2 regions of the Mangrovibacillus sp. Mu-81 genome follow, and region 2 is predicted to be linked to the other one. Evidence: predicted binding sites of a transcription regulator. Region 2 holds the regulator's gene; the other holds the start of a gene.
The links. The regulator LexA, encoded in region 2, represses DNA repair genes until DNA is damaged. The targets are predictions, from matches to a motif close to CGAACATATGTTCG.
Positions count from the first base shown of each region.

Region 1: V6B33_RS13045 (Y-family DNA polymerase) is a predicted target of LexA. The motif match lies at 2,370-2,383, and genes of this name have one in related genera.

Region 1 covers NZ_JBAJHU010000005.1:189,024-193,458, forward strand. The annotation lists gene V6B33_RS13035 (GRP family sugar transporter) at 1-795, shown strand, start outside; gene V6B33_RS13040 (glucose-1-dehydrogenase) at 856-1,641, shown strand; gene V6B33_RS13045 (Y-family DNA polymerase) at 2,451-3,713, shown strand; gene V6B33_RS13050 (YolD-like family protein) at 3,737-4,072, shown strand; gene V6B33_RS13055 (CDGSH iron-sulfur domain-containing protein) at 4,136-4,351, opposite strand.
Region 2 covers NZ_JBAJHU010000003.1:581,887-586,321, reverse strand. The annotation lists gene tkt (transketolase) at 1-529, opposite strand, end outside; gene V6B33_RS10030 (DUF896 domain-containing protein) at 959-1,192, opposite strand; gene V6B33_RS10025 (YneB family resolvase-like protein) at 1,287-1,937, opposite strand; gene yneA (cell division suppressor protein YneA) at 1,951-2,277, opposite strand; gene lexA (transcriptional repressor LexA) at 2,436-3,056, shown strand; gene glnA (type I glutamate--ammonia ligase) at 3,392-4,435, opposite strand, start outside.

The sequences.
Region 1 (4,435 bases), on a different contig from region 2:
AGCGTGAAGCTTGGCGGTAATGCCTATAGTCAGACGGTTGGAATCACAATTGGCTCCCTGTTGTTCGCAGCAGGTGTTTTCTTTTTTAAATCGCCGGAATTGTCCATGCTTGTCTGGGGAGTCGGTTTCATTTCAGGTGTGTTTTGGGCAGTGGGACAAGTCAATCAGCTTGCGAGCGTCAAGTTTATAGGGGTTGCGAAAACCGTTCCCGTATCTACCGGGATGCAATTGATCGGTACGACCTTATTCGGTGTCCTGGTGTTCAAAGAGTGGACCACCATGGAAACCATCATGCTCGGAAGCGGTGCGGTCATCGCTCTGATCATTGGAGTGGTCTTGACCTCCTATACTCAAAAATCAGAGGACAAAGATAACCAGCAATTAAAGAAAGGGCTTCTTACATTATTTATTTCAAGTCTCGGATACATAGCGTATGTCGTCATTGTCCGCTGGTTCAAAATCGACGGGTGGGAAGCCATTTTACCTCAGGCCATCGGGATGTTCATCGGGGCGGTCGCCATCACCATCAGGCATAAACCCTTTGATCAATATACACTCCGGAATATATTGACCGGTCTCATGTGGGCAGCCGGAAATCTCGGATTGCTGCTCGCACTTCCGAGAATCGGTGTGGCTACAAGCTTTTCCCTGTCCCAGACAGGAATCGTGATTTCAACAATCGGAGGTTTGTTCTTCTTAGGGGAAAAGAAATCGAAGAAACAAATTATGCTTGTAATCGCAGGGTGTATCCTCATCATCATCGGAGGGGTGCTGCTCGGTTTTACCAAAGAATAGACAGGCAGCCATCGCTGCAACGGTCAGAGCTTTCTGAAAAATAATAAAGGAGGAAGTCATATGTATTCGGATTTACAAGGAAAAGTCGTCATTATCACAGGTGCCGCCACGGGGATCGGAAAGTCGATTGCTAAGCGGTTTGCAGAGGAACAATGCAAGGTGATCATTAACTATTTCAGTGAAGAAGAGAACCCCCGTGCATTATTGAAGGAAATCGAACAGAGCGGGGGCACTGCCTCCATCATTCAGGGGGATGTGACAAAAGAGGAGGATGTGGAAGCCTTTGTCAAGTTCGCCCACGATACGTATGGCAGTCTCGATATTTATGTGAACAATGCAGGAATCGAAAATGAAGTGCCGTCAGAAAGGTTGTCCCTCGAAGATTGGAATAAAGTATTGAATACGAATCTGACGGGAACCTTCCTCGGCTGCCGGGAAGCGGCTGAATATATGCTGGACCATAACATCAAGGGGTCCATCATTAACATTTCATCTGTACACGAAATCATCCCATGGCCGCATTTTGCTCATTATGCAGCCAGCAAAGGAGGGGTGAAGCTGTTGATGGAAAGCCTTGCTTTAGAGTTTGCCCCTGACGGCATACGGGTTAACAACATTGCCCCTGGTGCCATCGATACCCCCATTAACGCAGAAAAGTTTTCCGACCCTGAAAAGAAAAAAGGGGTTGAGAAACTCATTCCGCTCGGTTACATAGGGGAACCTGAACAAATCGCTTCCTGTGCGGCATTCCTTGCGTCAGAACAGGCAAGCTACGTAACCGGAACGACATTGATCGCCGATGGCGGGATGACGAAGTATCCAGGGTTTCAAGCCGGCAAAGGGTGATGTGAGATTTGTTTATGGGTGGAGTCTGCTCTTGATGGAGCAGACTCTTTTTGGGTTTGTATGCAAAAGTGAATTTGATGGAGGTCCCAGCAGATGTGGAGGATGTTTCACCCTTTTATGAGATTAAAACGGGATAGTTACAACTGAAATGGGCATTCATTTATATTTTTATTTGAATAAGTAGGTTTTTAAGGCAGTGCTCATCTCTGTATATTCCTCTTGGGACCGGGTAATGAGGATTATTGCGCCACTTTTTGAAGTATTGCGCCGGATTTTAATTAATTGCGCCATTTTAGGGATAATTGAGCTTCTTTTCAATTTATTGCGTCACTTTCCCGGTAATTGCGCTGCTTAGAATGATTCTTGTTTGTCCCGCGGTGCACTTTAATTGTCGTATGCTACCCGCATCGCTTCAAAGTCCTTCCGCTTTTCTGGTTGTCCAGCTCCGGGGCTTAGAGGCACATGTCATAAGTCAACTCGGCCAAGAAGGCAAAGAACGCCTTCGTGGCCGATTCGCCTTATGCCTCACGCCTCTGAGCAAAGCCCCTCCGCTTTTCGGTTTGTCCAGCTCCGGCGGCTAGAGGCTCGAGACATAAGTCATGCCATCCAAAAAGGCAAAGAGCGCCTTTATGGCTGCCCTGCCTTATGCTTGTCGCCTCTGAGCGAGCCGCCTCCGCTTTTCGGTTTCCCAATATTTTAACTCCATTCCCAGTAATTTAAGTTGAAAGCGAACGTATATTCGTATAAAATCATAGATATAATAAATAAGAACGAGTGTTCGATTATAAGGAGTGAAGGAGGGATGGGAAATGACCGTCGATTACAGCGGGCTGCCACATCACAAGATTTTATGCATCGATATGAAGAGCTTTTACGCCAGCTGTTCGGCTGTCATGCTCGGCCTCGATCCGCTCGAATGCCACTTGGCGGTTGTCGGGGACCCGGACAGGCAGGGGAGCATTGTGCTGGCTGCATCTCCCAGGTTAAAGAAGGACTTTGGCATCAAGACCGGATCGAGGATGTTTGAAATCCCAAAGGATCCCCGCATCAGGCTCGTGGAGCCGAAAATGGCCACCTACGTACGCATTTCCACTGAAATCACCCGCTTGTTTCATCGCTACGTCCCGAAAGACGCCATACATACGTACAGTGTCGATGAAAGCTTCATTAAAATTGACGGGGCCACTCACCTGTGGGGGGACGCCATGACCATCGCCCGGAAGGTCAAAGATGATATGGAAAGGGAGTTTCAGCTTCCGTGTGCGATTGGCATCGGACCGAATATGCTTCTCTCCAAACTCTGTTTGGACCTTGAAGCAAAGAAGGAAGGGATTGCAGAGTGGAGGTATGAAGACGTTCCGGAAAAACTGTGGCCGCTGTCTCCTCTCAGTGAGATGTGGGGAATCGGCCGCCGGCTCGAAAAGACGCTCAACCGGATGGGGATCTTCTCGGTCGGGCAGCTGGCGCAGTATGGGGTGGAAAAGCTCGAAGCGAAGTTCGGGATCATGGGCAACCAGCTCTATTACCATGCCTGGGGTGTGGATTTATCGGAAATCGGGGCGCCGATCATGGAAGGGCAGATCAGCTTCGGAAAGAGCCAGATCCTCCTCAGGGATTACAAGGAGAGGAAGGAAATCAAATCTGTCATCCTTGAGATGTGTGAAGAGGTGGCAAGAAGAGCAAGGACGCATAAGAAGGCGGGAAGAACGGTCAGTTTTGGGATCGGATACAGCCAGGAAGAATTCGGTGGGGGGTTTCACCGCTCAAGGACAGTGGAAGATCCGACCAATATCACGATGGACTTGTACAGGGTCTGTCTCCAGCTTTTCGAAGAGAATTATAACGGAAAGACTGTCCGGAAAATATCCATCGCCCTTTCAAATATTACAGAAGATGAAACGATGCAGATTTCTTTATTCGATCCCAAGCGGTGGGAGAAGCGCGAATTGGGATATGTAGTGGATAAGATTCGCCGCAAGTATGGGTCGGCTTCCCTGCTCAGGGCGGTATCCTATACGGAAGCGGGAACGGCGAGACATCGTGCGCGGCTCGTCGGAGGACATAAATCGTGACGGGATTCAGGAGGTGAGCAGGCATGATTCGTGACCGTGGAAGAATCAAATGGACGTCCATGATGCTGCCGGAGCATGTGAAATTATTACGGGACTGGGCGAAGGAAGATACGTATGAAAAAAGAAAAGAGCTTGATGAACAAGAATTGGAAGTATTGAACGAGGTGGTGGCGGAAGCGATGGAGTTCGGTAAGCCGGTATCGATCACTCATTATGTACATCATCGGCATGAACAGCTCGTCGGATCCATTCACCATGCTGATGCGCTGGAAGGGAAGCTGCATGTGGTGGACCGTGAAGGGAAGGTTCACTATATTCGTTTACCGGGCATCTCGGACATCCGTTTTTTTGAAGGGTGAGCAGGGTGCCATGTGCCAATAAAAAAGAGAGACTTTCGCATTGAAGTCTCTCCGGTTACATGTTTATTCCTCATCCAGCACTTTCTCCGCACGTACACAAGATTCGAATTTCCCCTTGTGAGAAGCATCGCAGAACGGCATATTTGCAGATAAACCGCAGCGGCATAAAGAGAAGACTTGCTTCGTAGGAAATACATTCCCTTCTGCGTCGATCAGCTCCACATCTCCGCTTACACGAAGAGAACCGTTGTCATTGACTTTGATTTGAGCTTTTGCCATGAAAACCCACCCTTTCTATATAATACAAAAGTTTCCCCATTATGATAGTAAAGTGAAAGACGGAAAAATGCAATATTATAAAGG
Region 2 (4,435 bases):
GTTTAAGGTGAGCCGCCAAAGAAGCTGCTTCGGAAGATACACCTTCCATTAAATCACCATCACCACAGATCGAGTATGTATAATGATCCACTAAATTGTAATCATCTTTATTATAGGTCGCAGCCAGATGTCTTTCTGCAAGTGCCATTCCAACTGCCATGGCGATACCTTGTCCAAGAGGTCCTGTTGTGGCTTCCACGCCTGGTGTATGACCATACTCAGGATGTCCCGGTGTTTTACTCCCCCATTGGCGGAATTCCTTCAGGTCATCCATTGAAACGTCATAACCTGATAAATGGAGAAGGCTGTAAAGCAGCATCGAACCATGCCCCGCAGACAATACAAAGCGGTCTCTGTTGAACCAATCAGGGTTTTTTGGATTATGATTCATAAAGCGTGTCCAAAGGGTATACGCCATAGGTGCAGCACCCATAGGCATTCCCGGGTGTCCCGAACCTGCTTTCTCAATTGCATCGATAGATAATGTTCTTATTGTATTAATAGCTAACTGATCCGTATTATCAAACATATGTCAGACATCCTTCCTTTTCTTACTTCTTATTAATATTAATCTTATTCAGTAGTTTATACAACTAACTTGAATGATAACATGACTTTATTATGTTGAAAAATAAAAACCTTCGCGGAATGGGATTTTGTATAGTAAACCATTGTTCAGTACTAGAAGGAGGCTGGGACAAAACAAAAAACAATTACCTTAAGACGAACAGTGTTGATTCTAAATAAACCTTTTAATAAAACGAATAAAAAACCCGAACTTACTTGAATCCTTGAATTCAAATGAGTTCGGGCTTACTTGAACTAAAATGCTTTTGTCCCTGTCTCTTTAATTAATCTTGTGTTTGTTAGGCACCGCATTTATTTTCCTTGCAAGACTTTGCAGGCTAGCGCCAGAGCAAAAACCACTTTATCCAATAATAATTTAGCCTTGTATTTATTAATGCATTTTGCGCTTATTTTGAATATCCTTTACTTTCTTTGGTGTTACTTCATTGCCTTCAGAGTCAAATACTCGTGTGTTTTCAATCGTACCTTTCATTGACTGACGGAAGGTTTCCAGATATTCTTTTCTTAATTTAGTCTGCTCTTTTGCTTCATTATCAGTTAATCCACTTGCTTTTGACTTTTTGGCAAGTTCATTAATTCTATTCATCTTTTTCTTTGAAAGCATGAACGAAAACTCCTTTACAGCTATTATCAACGTATATCTTCAGTTCTTTGAAATATACCGATATGTTACTAGATAACAGCCTCTATGACAAGGATTAAGTTTCTTCTTGTGCAGAGATATATTCTTTAAATCTTCTATGTACGGTCGCTTTTGATATATTATATCCAAAGCCTCTCAATGTTGCAGCGATTTCCGCAAAAGTCAGATCATTCTTTCTTAGGCGGACAATTTCTTCAACCGGCACTTCAATTCGTTCCCTGCCTTCGGTATTACCTTTATTTTTCAAATTATCATAAGGACGGAACCCATTTTCAACTGCCCTTCTCATTCCCCTTTTAATCTTCAGATTATGCAGCTTTCTTTGATATTCTTCTACCATGCTCACGATATTGATGACCATTGAATCCGACTCGGATAAATGCAACTCTCCACTGTGAGTCTGACTTATGATTTTTATATTTTCCTTTAAGATGCAATGAATCAATGCAATCTTCGCATTTCCTCTTCCTATTCTCGTTTCATCCTGGATCAGCACAGCATTGATGGATTGGTCCTTTATTAAATCCAGCAAGACTAGTACACCGGGACGGTCCAATTCAAATCCGCTTGCCTGATCTTTAATGATGGCAGCAATCTCAAAGTTGTGTTTTCCGGCAAGATTCACTAATTCAGATTCCTGTCTCTCCAAGGAAGTTTCCTGCGTATCTTTTTTCGTGCTCACCCTGCAGTAAATCGCTGCTTTCATTGAATCTCACCCTCTATTTGTTATTCATGGCAAGCTGTGTATCCGTGTGTTCCTGATATATGGGGGATTCCACCGGCAATACAAGGGACATCCCAGGTTTTATGACGTAGGTAGTAAGATTGTTTTCTTCTCCCACCCAAATAATAAACTCTTCTCTTGTCATAGAATAATCCTCTTCAAACTTTTCTGCAATCGTCCATAGGGTATCCCCTTCACTCACTCTGACTGTTTCGTATGCAGGACTGCTGTCCGCACTTAAAAAAATGTAGCCAGATGACAAAAAGGATAGTGTGAAAAGAATTATAATATATGAGAAACGACTCCAAATAAGTGATAACATAAATATAACCTCCATGCGAATGTTTGTTCTGTTCTTTGTAACTCGATTGTAATACGAACATTCGTTTGGTGTCAACTAAAAATTCGAACTTATGTTTGTATCGTTCGATTAGACATGCTATAATGGGAACATAAGATCGATAATAGAGGTGCGTGAATATGACAAAATTGTCTAAACGTCAGCAAGACATACTGCAATACATTAAAGCATCAGTGAAGGAAAAAGGTTACCCTCCATCCGTTCGTGAAATCGGGGAAGCAGTCGGTTTAGCTTCAAGTTCCACTGTCCACGGACATTTAGCAAGATTGGAAAGCAAAGGGCTCATTCGCCGGGATCCGACAAAACCGAGAGCAATTGAAATCCTTGATTTAGAGGAAGATTCGATTCCTCGCAATAAGGTTGTAAATGTTCCTCTCATCGGGAAGGTCACAGCTGGTCAGCCAATAACAGCTGTAGAAAATGTAGAGGAGTTCTTTCCTCTTCCTGAGCGTCTTGCCCCTTCAGATGAACAGGTCTTTATGCTTGAAATCATGGGAGATAGTATGATCGAAGCCGGGATCCTTGACGGGGACTTCGTCATAGTACGCCAGCAGCAGACAGCCAACAACGGAGATATTGTCGTTGCCATGACGGAAGAAGATGAAGCAACAGTCAAGCGCTTCTTCAAAGAAAGGGATTTTGTAAGATTACAGCCTGAGAACTCCTCCATGAGTCCGATCATCTTACGGAATGTATCTATTTTAGGAAAAGTCATCGGGGTATATCGGCAAGTGCATTAATCTTTAAAGAGTCTGGAACAAAAGTTCTGAATAAAACCCGAACTAATTTGAACTCTAAGTTCAAGTAAGTTCGGGTTTTTATTAGCTTTGTTCAAATGTCCATTTTGTATATAGCTTGTTCCAGTGGTTGATTGGAGTGTAAGACGAAGACTCCTGCGGGAAAAGGAGGATCACGGGCTACCCGCGGAAAGCGAAGTCTTGCACGGAAATAGTAATGTTCGCCTATAGGCAGTTGTTTTTTGTTTTGTCACAGCCTCTTTTTTTATTTTGACATAAAAAAGCCGGCGCAATGGATCGCGCCGGCTTTATATCATGTATTCATATAAATTTAGGTCTTAATACATTTGGATATACTGTTCTCTCTCCCAAGGATGTACTTGTGTTCTGAACATATCCCACTCGATTTCCTTTGCTTCCACAAAGTGTTCGAAGATATGACCGCCTAGTGATTTAACGATCACTTCATCCTTTTTCAATTCTTCAAGGGCAGCATGTAAAGTAGCTGGTAAATCAATGATTCCTGCTTCTTCACGTTCCTTCTTATCCATTACATAAATGTTACGGTCTATTGGTTTAGGTGCTTCAAGATTGTTTTTAATTCCGTCAAGCCCAGCGGCCAGAAGTACTGACATAGCCAGGTAAGGATTGGCTGCCGGGTCAACACTCCGCACCTCTACACGGGTACTGATACCACGGGATGCAGGGATACGGATCAAAGGACTGCGGTTTTGAGCAGACCATGCAACATAGCAAGGAGCCTCATACCCTGGTACTAGTCGTTTATACGAATTTACAGTAGGATTGGTGATCGCAGTGAACGCCGTCGCATGCTTGATTGTTCCAGCAAGGAACTGGCGTGCAGTGTCACTTAATTGTAAATCTCCTTTTTCGTCGAAGAAAGAATTTTTACCATCTTTAAATAGTGACATATTACAATGCATCCCGGAACCATTCACACCAAATAATGGTTTTGGCATAAATGTAGCATGCAGACCATGTTTGCGAGCAATTGTTTTCACAACAAGTTTGAACGTCTGGATGTCGTCACAAGCTCTCAATGCACTTGCGTATTTAAAGTCGATTTCATGCTGACCAGGTGCAACCTCATGATGGGAAGCTTCAATTTCAAAGCCCATTTCTTCCAATTCAAGGGCAATATCACGACGGCAGTTCTCACCTAAGTCAGTTGGTGCAAGGTCAAAATAACCGCCATTATCGTTAAGTTCAAGAGTAGGTTCACCATTTACGTCCAGTTTGAATAGGAAGAATTCAGGTTCTGGCCCAAGATTGAAATCAGTAAATCCAAGCTCTTCCATTTCTTTTAATACTCGCTTGAGGTTGTTGCGCGGATCCCCTTCGAATGGTGTACCATCAGGGTT